Regions from separate parts of the Rhodococcus sp. PBTS 1 genome, predicted to be linked through region 1. Evidence: predicted binding sites of a transcription regulator. Region 1 holds the regulator's gene; each other region holds the start of a gene.

What was found. The regulator LexA, encoded in region 1, represses DNA repair genes until DNA is damaged. The targets are predictions, from matches to a motif close to CGAACANNTGTTCG.
Region 2: the regulator LexA is predicted to act here: its motif matches at 1,783-1,796, upstream of A3Q40_RS10535 (HNH endonuclease signature motif containing protein).
Region 3: the regulator LexA is predicted to act here: its motif matches at 1,600-1,613, upstream of cofD (2-phospho-L-lactate transferase).
Region 4: the regulator LexA is predicted to act here: its motif matches at 1,808-1,821, upstream of A3Q40_RS08250 (HNH endonuclease signature motif containing protein).

What each region holds. Positions count from the first base shown of each region.
Region 1 is NZ_CP015219.1:1,604,098-1,607,304, forward strand. Features, by position in the region: gene A3Q40_RS07285 (acyl-CoA dehydrogenase family protein) at 1-924, shown strand, start outside; gene lexA (transcriptional repressor LexA) at 993-1,712, opposite strand; gene A3Q40_RS07295 (hypothetical protein) at 2,019-2,432, shown strand; gene nrdR (transcriptional regulator NrdR) at 2,540-3,016, shown strand; gene hrpA (ATP-dependent RNA helicase HrpA) at 3,024-3,207, opposite strand, start outside.
Region 2 is NZ_CP015219.1:2,338,550-2,341,756, reverse strand. Features, by position in the region: gene yhjD (inner membrane protein YhjD) at 1-299, shown strand, start outside; gene A3Q40_RS10540 (D-alanyl-D-alanine carboxypeptidase family protein) at 304-1,680, opposite strand; gene A3Q40_RS10535 (HNH endonuclease signature motif containing protein) at 1,814-3,207, shown strand, end outside.
Region 3 is NZ_CP015219.1:2,224,882-2,228,088, reverse strand. Features, by position in the region: gene A3Q40_RS10030 (coenzyme F420-0:L-glutamate ligase) at 1-366, opposite strand, end outside; gene cofD (2-phospho-L-lactate transferase) at 363-1,325, opposite strand; gene A3Q40_RS10020 (WhiB family transcriptional regulator) at 1,927-2,199, shown strand; gene A3Q40_RS10015 (metallopeptidase family protein) at 2,238-2,657, opposite strand; gene A3Q40_RS10010 (DUF3499 domain-containing protein) at 2,846-3,207, shown strand, end outside.
Region 4 is NZ_CP015219.1:1,811,573-1,814,779, forward strand. Features, by position in the region: gene A3Q40_RS08250 (HNH endonuclease signature motif containing protein) at 1-1,790, opposite strand, end outside; gene A3Q40_RS08255 (AAA family ATPase) at 2,071-3,204, shown strand; gene A3Q40_RS08260 (DUF58 domain-containing protein) at 3,201-3,207, shown strand, end outside.

The sequences.
Region 1 (3,207 bases):
GTCACCGAGGAGACCACGTTCGGCGGCTACAGCGGCATCGGGTTCACCCTGCACAACGACGTCGTCGCGCCCTACCTGATCGAGCTCACCAACGAGGAGCAGAAGCAGCGCTGGCTGCCCGGATTCTGCTCGGGCGAGCTCATCACCGCCATCGCGATGACCGAGCCCGGCACCGGCAGCGACCTGCAGGGCATCAAGACGCGCGCCGTCCGCGACGGTGACGACTGGGTGCTCAACGGCTCGAAGACGTTCATCACCAACGGCATCAACGCCGACCTGGTCCTCGTCGTGGCCTGCACCGATCCCGAGAAGGGCGCCCAGGGATTCAGCATCTTCGGCGTCGAGCGCGACATGCCCGGGTTCGAGCGGGGCCGCAACCTCGACAAGATCGGCATGAAGGCCCAGGACACGGCCGAGCTCAGCTTCACCGACGTCCGGGTGCCGGCGGCGAACATGCTGGGCGAGGAGGGGATGGGCTTCATCTACCTCATGCAGAACCTTCCGCAGGAGCGGCTGTCCATCGCCGTGGTCGCGGCCGCTGCCATCGAGCGCTCGATCGAGATGACGGTGCAGTACTGCAAGGACCGCAAGGCTTTCGGCAAGCCGATCGGGAAGTTCCAGAACACCCGGTTCGTCCTGGCCGAGTGCGCCACCGAGGCCACTGCTGTCCGCATCATGGTGGACAAGTACATCGAGCAGCTCAACGCGGGCGAGCTCACCGTGCAGGAAGCCGCTATGGCCAAGTGGTGGACCACGGAGAACCAGGTCAAGATCATCGACCGGTGCCTGCAGCTCCACGGTGGATACGGCTACATGAAGGAATACCCGATCGCCAAGGCGTACATGGACTCTCGCGTGCAGACCATCTACGGCGGCACCACGGAGATCATGAAGGAGATCATCGGGCGGGGCCTGGATCTCTGACCCTCGCGGACGAACGACGAGAGCCGGCACCGAGAACGGTGCCGGCTCTCGCCGTCGTCGGGGGACGATCAGAGCTTGCGCATCACGGTGACGACCTTGCCGAGGATCACGGCGTCGTTGCCGGGAATGGGTTCGAAGAGCGGGTTGTGGGGGAGCAGCCACACGTCGCCGCCGGTGCGCTTGAACGTCTTGACCGTGGCCTCGCCGTCGATCATGGCGGCGACGATGTCTCCGTTGTCCGCGACGTTCTGCTGCCGGACGACCACCCAGTCACCGTCGCAGATCGCCGCGTCGATCATGGACTCGCCGACCACCCGCAGCAAGAAGAGCGAACCGGAGCCGACCAGTTCGCGCGGGAGGGGGAACACCTCTTCGACGGCTTGCTCGGCCAGGATGGGACCGCCGGCTGCGATGCGCCCGAGAACCGGGACGAAGGTGGGCGCGGGCAGGGCGTCCGACTCGGCGCCGGCGTCGCGGGCGGCGGGCTCGACGGTGGGGGCGTCGCCCGTCGAGGCCACCTCGTCCGGCCGTCCGTTCTCGCCCGGCAGGCGGACGTCGACCGCGCGGGGCCGGTTCGGGTCGCGGCGCAGGAAGCCCTTCTTCTCGAGCGTCCGTAGTTGGTGCGCGACCGAGGAGGTCGAGGTCAGGCCCACGGCGTCGCCGATCTCGCGGATGCTCGGCGGGTAACCACGCTCGGTGACGGAGGCCCGGATGACCTCGAGAACGCGACGTTGCCGCTCGGTCAGGCCGGAATCGGTACTCGTGGCGGACGAGCTCTCGTCGGTCATGCTGTGAACCTCCATCGGTGGCCGGCCCGGGGCGGGCGGGTGCTGCTGGGCGCGCCGGACGGTGGTGCGGATGGGGCGTCTGGTGCCCCGGTGTCCGATGCGACGTCGTGAGTAGAAGTTAGACCGGATTCGATCGGTGATCAAACACCTGTTCGATCCGTGTCGCGATTTCGTGGACTGTGTCGGACCGCCCTGCTATACATCGAACATGCGTTCCTTCGAACGCGTGGTCGAACGGAATGGCCGAACGCCGGTGGGTGTTCTGCTCGCCGGGGGACCACCGCCTACCCACGAGGAGTGGTTGTCGTGATCAGTACCGAACTGCAGACCGTTCGCGGCGCTCGAGTCGGAGCGACCTCTCGCCCGTCCGTCGATCGCTGGACCTGCGACGACGAGTCCTACTGGGGTTCCGTGGCCACGGCCGAGCGCGCCGCGGCCCCCGCGCCGCGTCGGTCTGCTCCCGTACGCCGTCGTGCCGTCTCGCGCGACGTGCGTCGCCCGCACGCCGGCGCGGTCGAGTACGTCGGCCACTCGGTCGGGGTGTCGCGTGCACCGCACGTGTCTCGGCCGGTCCGGGGTCTCGCGTCGGTCGCCGCTGTGGTTCTGGTCACAGCGGCAACGGCCCTCGGGCTCGTCGGAGTGGCCAACCTGCGGGCCGCCGACGTTCCGCCGCAGCCGACCGTCGTGGAGCAACTCGACCTCGGCGTGTCCCCGCGCTGATCGATCGTGGCACGGCCCTCGGTAGGCTGGTGCGCGGCGTCGGCGACGACGTCGCACCGTCCGTACGGAACGGAATCGTCCCGTGAGCACCGAGGGGTCACCGCCACATGCACTGCCCGTTCTGCCGTCACCCCGACTCGCGCGTGGTCGATTCTCGTGAGGCGGACGAGGGGCAGGCGATCCGCCGTCGGCGGTCGTGTCCCGAGTGCGGTCGCCGGTTCACCACCGTCGAGACGGCGGTGCTGTCCGTGGTCAAGCGGAGCGGCGTCAGCGAACCCTTCAGTCGTGACAAGGTGATCAAGGGTGTGCGTCGCGCGTGCCAGGGCCGCGACGTCGACAACGATGCTCTCGTCCTCCTCGCGCAGCAGGTCGAGGACACCGTCCGCGCCTCTGGCTCCGCGGAGATCCCCAGCAACGAGGTCGGACTCGCCATCCTCGGTCCGCTGCGCGACCTGGACGAGGTGGCCTACCTGCGTTTCGCGTCGGTCTACCGCTCGTTCAGCAGCGCCGAGGACTTCGAACGCGAGATCGACGAACTTCGCCGGCATCAGCGGGGCGAGGACACGGTGTCGAGCACGGCCTGAGCCGACGTCAGCGCCGCGCCGTGCGCACGGCGTCGATTGCTTTCAGGACCCGTTTCTCGGACACCGGGTAGGCAGTGCCGAGGGCCTGCGCGAACAGGTTGACCCGCAGTTCCTCGATCATCCACGCGATCTCCCGCACGTCGTCACCGGATCGGCGGGCCGACGGCAGGCTTTGGAGAAGTGCGTCGTAC
Region 2 (3,207 bases), 730 kb from region 1:
TCAAGCAACTCGGCGCGGTGTACCTGGAGTCGGTGACGTCCGGACCGGCCGGGGTGACGTTCGGTCCGATCATCGGCATTCTGGTGTTCGCCTTCTTCACCTCGCGCTTCCTGCTGTTCTCGACGGCGTGGGCCGCCACCAGTCGGGACAATCGGATCTCGGCACCCACGCCGGTGCCGGAGGGGGCCGTCATCGCGCCCACCGTCGTTGTCCGTGAGGGTGTCTCGCCGGTCGGCGTCGCGGCCGTGGTCGGCGCCGCCGTCGTGGCCGTGCTCGGCCTGGGACGGCGGCGACGCTGATCGTTCAGCGCCGGGAGAGCCTGCGCGCCAGCAGGATCAGGCCGAGGACGACGATGCCCCCGACGACTCCCACTCCGATGCGGACCGCGCCGTCGGCGGAGTCGTCGACGCCCGGATAGGCGCCTCCGGACGGTGCGGCGAGGGCGCTGTCGGCATTGCCGACGTCGGCCGAATCCGGTTCCGCCATCCGGGTGAACGACGGTTCGTCGGTCTCGTTCCGTGTAACTCCTGTGGCCCCGTCCAGGGTGCCGATCGTCGCGTCCGGTTGGGCGAAGCCGAAGTCGAGCAATCGGGCGGCTTGCTCCCACGGACGGATCGGCAGGACATCGGCCGCCATGAGGGACACCACGAGGCGCCGCCCGTCCCGTTCCGCGGCGCCGACGAACGTCTGGCGGGCGTCGTCGGTGTAGCCGTTCTTCCCGCCGAGCGTGCCCGGGTAGCGGAACAGCAGAGCGTTGTCGCTGGCCAGGGTGAAACCGGGACGGTCCTCGTTCAGCGGCAGGTCGGGATTCACCGGGACACCCGGCTGATCGGGACGCGACGGATTGTCCGGCTTCGAGGGGTCCTTCGGGTACCCGGGGAACGGAACCTCCTCCGCAGCAGCGAGTTCCGCGAAGCGTGGATCCTCCATGGCGGCGCGGAAGATGACGGCGAGATCGTACGCGGAGCTCGCCATTCCTGGCCCGTCCAGTCCCGACGGGGTCGCGGTCCTGGTGTCCAGAGCGCCCAGTTCACGAGCGCGAGCGTTCATGGCCTCGACGGCGCGTTCGGTGCCGCCGAGCTGTCCGGCGATCGCGTGAGCAGCATCGTTGCCGGACGCCATCACCAGCCCCTGGAGCAACTGCCGCACGGTGTACACGCCGCCCATACCCAGCCCGACGGCGCTGCCCTCGGTGGCGGCGTCCTCGGCGGTCGCCGTCACGCGCGTGTCGAGGTCCAGGGAATCGAGCGCGACGAGCGCGAGGAGCACCTTGATGGTGCTCGCCGGCCGGTAGCGGCCGTGCGGGTCCTTGGCGGCGATGACCGCCCCGGTGTCGAGGTCCGAGACCGTCCAGGCGGTCGCCGAGATGTCGGCGGGGACGGGCGGGGCGCCGTCGGCCACGATCACGCCGCAGGCGCCGAGCTCGTCGCCGCCGACGGGTGCGTCGGGCACGGGAACCGGTACGGGTGCGGTCGATCCGGCAACCGGCACCTCCGACGCATCGATGGCCGGGGGCGGCGTCTCGCGGTGCGGGCACGAGTCGGTGCTGGGGGTCGCGAACGGTGTGGTGGTCGGCGGGGCCACCGGTTGAGCTGCTGCCGGCTGGGCTGCCGCCGGTGTGCCGAGCGCCAGGAGTGCGCCGACCGCGAGTGCCGCGGTCAGCCGTCGATACGTGGTCATCGCCGTCGAGCGTAGGTGCCGGTCCGGAGGGTCCGGGGGAGGTGGTGCGGTCAGGTTTCGTGCGTACGTGTCATGGACCGTGTCGGTGGGTGACGGTACACTCGAACATACGAGCGACTGGGGGGTCGGCGACATGGCGGGTGTGCAGGTGGGGGCAGGTGCCGTTCCGTGGGCGGCGCTCGATCACGCTGCCCTGGGTCTGCCCGCTACCACCGACCTTCCTGCGTCGCAGGCGCTGGACGCGCTCGTCCACGCCGCCGCCGGCGTCGCGTACCTGAAGTGGTTCGAATACCAGCTCGCCGCCGCCATGCACGCCGAACTGGTGGAGCCGTTCGAAGACGAAGACCGGCGTGAGCTCGACGCGTTCACCCGCTGCGCCGCCACCATCGCCACCACGTTGTCGATCACGCAGGGGGCGGCCCGCACCCTGCTCACCGACGCCGTCGCCCTGCGGGATCGACTCCCTCTCGTGGCGGAGTGCCTGCGGGACGGGGTCGTCACCCCGCATCACATCCGCACCATCGTCTCCCGCACCGAACTCATCGAAGGGCAGTGCTACGCCGCGTTGGTCGACGCCGACATCGCCCGCGCTCTCCGCAGACCCGGATCGTGGTCCCCGGCGCGGATGGAGGCGATGGTCGACATGATGGTCGACCGCCGTGATCCCGATGCCGTCCGCGCCCGGCGGGAGAAGGCGAAGCGGAATCGGGAGTTCACCGTCGAGATGGGCCGTGACGGTTTGGCGTCGGCGACGGACACCCGGCCGGCGGAGGACATCGTTGCTCTCCACGCGTCCGTGACGAGGTTGGCCGCGCAGGTGTGCCCGAAGGACACCCGCTCCAAGGCCGCGCGGGCCTCCGATGCGCATTACGCGTTGATCACCCAAACCGGATTCGGGTGCGACTGTGACCGCCCCATCACCGACTGCCGCTACAAGAACATCGACCTGACCAAGTTCGCGGCGACCGCGCCGCGGATCTTGATCCATCTGGTCACCGACACCACCACCCTAGACGGCCCCGTCCCGGCGCCGAAGGCCGAGCGGGTGTGCCGGTCGACCCAGCACCTGCCGCGACCGGACGAGAGCACCTCGGCCGTGACGGTGGCACCGGAACCGTCCGACTCGGAACCGATTGCACCGCAGTCGGTGTCGTCGAATCGGCCGAACGTCACCGCGGACGACGAGGCAGACGTCACTTCCGATGCCTCCGCCGGGTGCGAGGAACCGGTGGGCTTGGACTTCGTCGACGGCGTCGGATTCCTCGCCGGCATCGGCATAATCTCCGGCGCCCACGTCCGCGACCTCGCCGCCGACCCCCGCACGATCATCCGGCCGTTGGGTGACGGCACCGACACCCCACTGCCGGCGACACAACCCTCGAACCCCTACCGCCCCTCCGCAGCCCTCGACGCGTACATCCGTGCGCGGGATCTGTTCTGCACCTGGCCCGGCTGCAACCGACCCGCGTGGGACGGCGACCTCGACCACATCACCGAATACGACCACACCCACCCCGAGAAGGGCGG
Region 3 (3,207 bases), 620 kb from region 1:
ATCCTCGGGCAGCAGAGCCAGCTCGTCGCCGACGACGTTCGATCCGTCGATGCCCGAGGCGGCCTGGACGATGCCGAGCCGGTTCTCGGTGATGAGCGTGCGTCCGCGTCGGGCGAGGACGCGTACGGCTTCCTGCTCGACCAGCCTGCGGCGCAGCGCGTCTCGCGCGTCGGGATCGGCCGGCGAGACCACCAACCGCCCTTCGGCCTTGGACACGATCTTGCTGGTGACCACCAGGACGTCCCCGTCCCGTATCCAGGGCGCGGCGGTCGCCAGCGCGGCGCCGACGTCGTCACCCGGCCGGAATTCGGGCAGGCCGGTCACGGGCAGGATCTCGACGGTCCCACCGGGAGCGTGGTCGCTCACGCCACGCCTGCCGCGCTCAGTGCTGCGCGCACCATCTCGGCGGTGGCCGACGGATCGGACATCAGCAGGGGGACGGCTCGGACGGTGACGCCGGGGACGTCCGCGGTGTCACCCTCGTCGACGAGCCAGGCGTCGAGCAGGCCGGTGCCGCTGCGCGCGCCGTAGTGTCGCCCGATGCCCTCGGCGGAGGTCTCCACGCCGATGACCGAGAGACACTCGTCGGCCATGCCCCGGAGCGGACGACCCGCGATGACCGGGGAGAGGCCCACCACCGGCGCCGACGTGGTCCGTAGCGCGGACCGCATGCCGGGGACGGCGAGGATCGCGCCGATGCTCACCACGGGATTGGACGGGGCCAGCAGGACGACGTCGGCTCCCGAGATCGCGTCCAGCACACCGTCGGCGGGCGTGGCCTGCTCCGCACCGATGTAGGCGAAGCCGTGCGTGGGGACCGCCGCGCGATGGCGAACCCACCACTCCTGGAAGTGAATTGCCTTGCGGTCGTCGCCGTCGGAGTCCGGATCGGTGATCACGACGTGGGTCTCGCATCGATCGTCGGTGACGGGCAGCAGTCGGACACCGGGGGACCACCGGACGCACAGTGCCTCGACGACAGCGGACAGCGGATACCCCGTTCGCAGCATGCGAGTGCGTACCAGGTGAGTGGCGATGTCCCGATCGCCGAGACCGAACCAGTCCGGCTGCGCGCCGTAGGCCGCCAATTCCTCCTTGACGCTCCAGCTTTCGCCGCGACGCCCCCAACCGCGCTCGACGTCGATGCCGTCCCCGAGGGTGTACATGCAGGTGTCGAGGTCCGGTGTGATGCGGAGGCCGTGCATCCAGACGTCGTCCCCGACGTTGACCACGGCGGTGATCTCGTCGCCGTCGCCGAGCAGTTCACGCACGCCTTGCAGGAAGCGCGCACCGCCGACGCCGCCCACCAGAACAGTCACCTTCATGACCGTCGACCCTAGGCCCTCGCGTCGCGGAGGCCGTCGCGCGGTGACGGTGTTTGCCCGCGGCGACGCTCGGGTAGTAGGCCGGGGTGAGACGGGGGTGGCACCGGGGTTCGATGAGCGAACACACCGGGGTCTCCGCGTGCCCGGATTTCGCGGGGCGTGATGGTATGGGAAAAACTGCGCTCCGCTTGACCGCGACACACCGTGGCGTGTCTAATCACAGTCATGTCATTACCGGTTCGGGCGGTGGAATCGCTTGCAGCGAACCATCGTTCGAACACGTGTTCGCTCGCCTCGGCGCGAGTGCTCGCATCGCGATCCGGCTTCACGGTCGATCATCGACACCAGTGACCGACACCGACCGCACCGCCGCTGCCAGGCGGGACGCGAAGAACATAAGGAGGCGGACGTGATGCCCGACCACCAGCACTCGAACTCCGGTCTGCAGGATCGCGCCGGCCTCCGCGTCGCGCCCGACGACGCCGTCGAGTCGATCACGGGGCTCGACCTCGACCTGGCCGACGACCTGGCCGACGATCTCGAGGGTGACCCGATCGAGGCGTCCGAGGTCGACGTCGATCCGCCGCTCGTCACTCTCGGAATGCCCACGGCGGCACCGCAACCCGGCCTGGTTCTGGTCGACGGTGCGGACGAGGACGATCAGTGGCAGGAGCGCGCGCTGTGCGCGCAGACCGACCCCGAGGCGTTCTTCCCCGAGAAGGGCGGCTCCACCCGCGAGGCCAAGCGGATCTGCCTCGGCTGCGAGGTCAAGGACGAGTGCCTCGAGTACGCCCTCGCGAACGACGAGCGCTTCGGTATCTGGGGCGGTCTCTCGGAACGCGAGCGTCGTCGCCTCAAGCGCGGCATCGTCTGACCGAGCGACCCGACTCGGTCCATCGCGCCGGGGTCGACTCAGTCCATCGCGTCGGGGTCGACGACGTCGGGCGTGACGCCCAGATACGTCGCCACCTGCTCCACCAGCACGTCGTGCACCAGGTCGGTGAGGTCGTGCATCGACCTGGCCCGCCGCTCCAGCGGACGGCGGAACACCACGATCCGCGCGCGCACGGTCGCCCCGCGGCTGTCGACTCCCGCCGGGATGAGCCGCGACAGCGGAACCGGCCCCTCCGCCACCACTTCCGGCGGCCACGTCACCGAGGACGGATCGACGGCCCGGATCTTGGGCACGTCGTCGACGGCGATGTCGAGCTTGAGCAACCGGTCGTGCCACCGACGCTCGATCGGCGCGAAGGCGTCGAGCACCGCCGCATCGAACTGCTCGGACCGGGACCGGCGTCCGGGAACGGAGTCGGGGAGCAGGACCCCACGCATGCCGCGCCCACGCCGGGCCGCCGATCGCGACGTGGACGGTCGGGTGCGGTCGGAACGCGACGGGCGTGCGGGATCGGGGTACGACGACACTCGCGTCATGCTACGGCCCGGCGCCGGCACCGGTGCACGCCCACGATCCCGTCGTGTCGGCTGTTCCCCCGCGTGTCCCGCGGGTTAGGGTGCTGGCTGTGAGAGCTGTGCGGGGATGTTGCCGACCGGGGTGCAACCGACCGGCCGTGGCGACGTTGACCTACGTCTACTCCGATTCCACCGCCGTCGTCGGTCCGCTGGCGACGGTGGACGAACCCCACTCCTGGGACCTGTGCGAGGTGCACGGCTCGTCCATCACCGCCCCCAAGGGCTGGGACATGGTCCGGTACGAGGGCGGTTTCGCCACCTCCGGACCGGACGAGGACGATCTCACCGCGCTGGCCGAGGCCGTCCGCGAGGCCGGCGCCCGCGATCGCGTGTCCGCGCGGCCCCTGCCGAACGCGGGGCCGGCGTCCACGCGGACGGACGGCGAGGGCGTCGGAAACGTACCGGTGATGCC
Region 4 (3,207 bases), 210 kb from region 1:
GCAGCCCGTTTCGGGGGCGGTTTCGGTGTGCCTGCGGCGGGTGGGTCGCCGAAGACGATGGCGTCCAGTCCGGGGTGGACGTCGTGTCCGGTGAACGCCGGTCCGAGGACGGTGCGCCCGTCGGGGATGGTGATGGTGCGGATCAGCCGGCTCGGGTCGGTGGGGTCGGGGTACTGGTCGTCGACGAAGTCCCCAAACGTTTTCAGTAGGTGGTGGAAGCGGCATTTGGCGCCGAGTCCGGTCGCGTCGGTACGCCCACCCCGGTCGGGGTGGGTGTTGTCGTATTCGGTGATGTGGTCGAGGTCGCCGTCCCACGCTGGTCGGTTGCAGCCGGGCCAGGTGCAGAACAAATCCCGGGCACGGATGTACGCGTCGAGGGCGGCGGAAGGCCGGTAGGGGTTCGACGGTTGCGTCGCCGGGAGTGGGGTGTCGGTGCCGTCGCCCAATGGTCGGATGACGGTGCGGGGGTCGGCGGCGAGGTCGCGGACGTGGGCACCGGAGATGGTGCCGATGCCGGGGAGGAATCCGACGCCGTCGACGGTGTCCAGGCCGACGGACTTCTCGCACCTCCATGAGTTGTCACCGGCTCCGGCGGTATCGATCCGATCGGCGTCCGCGGTGACGTTCGGCCGGCCCGAGAACTCCGGTTCCGCCGCAACCGTTTCCGTAGCAACCGTTTCCGTAGTAACCGTTTCCGTAGTAACCGTTTCCGTAGTATCCGGTTCCGCCGTAACCGGATCCGTCGTAACCGGTTTCGGTGCGATCGTCTCGGCTCCGGCCGCGTTCGCGGTGGGATCGGCGCCGGGCCGCAGCGGTACATCCGAGTGGCCCATGTCCGGTCGCGCTGGGTGCTGGGTCGACCGGCAGACTCGCTCGGCCTCCGGCGCCGGGACGGGGCCGTCGAGGGTGGTGGTGTCGGTGACGAGGTGGATCACGATCCGCGGGGCGGTCGCCGCGAACTTCTCCAGGTCGATGTTCTTGTAGCGGCAGTCGGTGATGGGGCGGTCGCAGTCACACCCGAACTCCGTCTGGGTGACCAACGCGTAGTGCGCATCGGACGCGCGCGCGGCCTTGGAGCGGGTGTCCTTCGGGCACACCTGCTCCGCCAGTCGCCGCACCGCCTCGGCGAGAGCGGCGACGTCTTCGGCCGACCGGGTGTCCATGGCGGTGGCCATGCCGTCGCGGCCGGTCTCGACGGTGAACTCCCGATTCTGCTTCGCGGCGTCTCGGCGTTCGCGGACGGCGTCGGGATCACGGCGGTGCACCATCTTGTCGACCATCGTCTCCATCCGCGCCGGCGACCACGACCCGGGTCTGCGGAGGGCGCGGGCGATGTCGGCGTCGACCAGGGCGGCGTAGCACTGCCCCTCGATCAGTTCGGTGCGGGAGACGATGGTGCGGATGTGGTGAGGGGTGACGACACCGTCCCGCAGGCATTCCGCCACGAGAGGGAGCCGGTCCCGCAACGCGACGGCGTCGGTGAGCAAGGTGCGGGCGGCCCCCTGCGTGACCGACATCGTGGTGGCGATGGTGGCGGCGCAGCGGGTGAACGCATCGAGCTCACGCCGGTCCTCGTCCTCGAACGGCTCGACCAGTCGGGCGTGCATGGCGGCGGCGAGTCGGTATTCGAACCACTTCAGGTAGGCGACGCCGGCGGCAGCGTGGACCAGAGCGTCCAGCGCCCGGGCGGAGGGGAGGTCGGTGGTGGCGGGAAGACCGAGGGCGGCGTGGTCGAGCGCAGCCCACGGAACGGTGCTCGTCGCACCTGCCCCCACCTGCACACCGACCATGCCTTCGACCCCCCAGTCGCTCGTATGTTCGAGTGTACCGGCACCCACCGACACGGTCCATGACACGCACGCACGAACCCCGTGGCTCCAGCGGGGGAGTAGGCCGACGGCGTTTCGCATTGCACCCGGGCCGCCCGTCGTCACCGCTACCGGTCGACTGTCGGTGACACCTGCCATAGTGGGGGAGGTCAGCAGTGCACACAGGGCATCCGGCGCGCGGTGTCCCGGGCAGAAAGCGGTGGTTCCGAAGGTGACCTCACGAGAGACCGACACGACCGACATGGCGCGGGACGTGCAGACGCTCGAGAAGGCCGTCTACGAGGTCAAACGGGTCATCGTGGGTCAGGACCGGCTGGTCGAGCGCATCCTCGTCGGGTTGCTGGCCCGCGGCCACGTGCTGCTCGAAGGCGTTCCCGGCGTGGCGAAGACGCTGGCCGTCGAGACGTTCGCGACGGTGGTCGGCGGCTCGTTCTCCCGCGTCCAGTTCACCCCTGACCTCGTCCCGACCGACCTGATCGGCACTCGGATCTTCCGGCAGGGCAAGGAGGAGTTCGACATCGAGCTCGGCCCGGTGGTCGCCAATTTCGTTCTCGCGGACGAGATCAACCGCGCACCCGCCAAGGTGCAGTCGGCGCTGCTCGAGGTCATGGCCGAACGGCACGTGTCCATCGGCGGTCGTACGTACCCGATGCCGGATCCGTTCCTGGTGATGGCCACGCAGAACCCCATCGAGAACGAGGGCGTCTACCCCTTGCCGGAGGCCCAGCGTGACCGATTCCTGTTCAAGGTGGTCGTCGATTACCCGTCGGTGGAGGAAGAGCGGGAGATCGTCTACCGCATGGGCGTCGCACCGCCGACGCCCCAGCAGGTGCTGAACCCCGACGAGTTGGTGCGGTTGCAGAAGATCGCGGCGTCGGTGTTCGTGCACCACGCACTGGTCGACTACGTGGTTCGGGTCATCGCGGCGACGCGCAACCCCCGCGACGTCGGGCTCGACGACGTCGCGTCCTGGATTGCCTACGGTGCGTCCCCGCGCGCGACACTGGGCATCATCGCGGCCTCCCGCGCCCTCGCGCTGCTGCGCGGTCGCGACTACGTGGTTCCCCAGGACGTCCTGGAGGTGATTCCCGACGTGCTGCGCCACCGGCTCGTGTTGTCCTACGACGCGTTGGCCGACGAGGTGACCCCCGAGCAAGTCATCACGCGCGTTCTGCAGACCGTGGGCCTCCCGCAGGTCGGGGTCCAGGCCGTGCCCCAGCAGAACCGGCCGGCCCCGCAGGGTCCGGCACCGCAGCAGGGTCCCGCGCCTCAGCAGGGCCCGAACCCCCAGCAGGTCCCGGCACCGCAGCAGGGCCCGTCACCGCAGCAGGGCCCGGCATCCCAGCAGGCTTCGGCGACCGACTCGTCGCGGTGACGG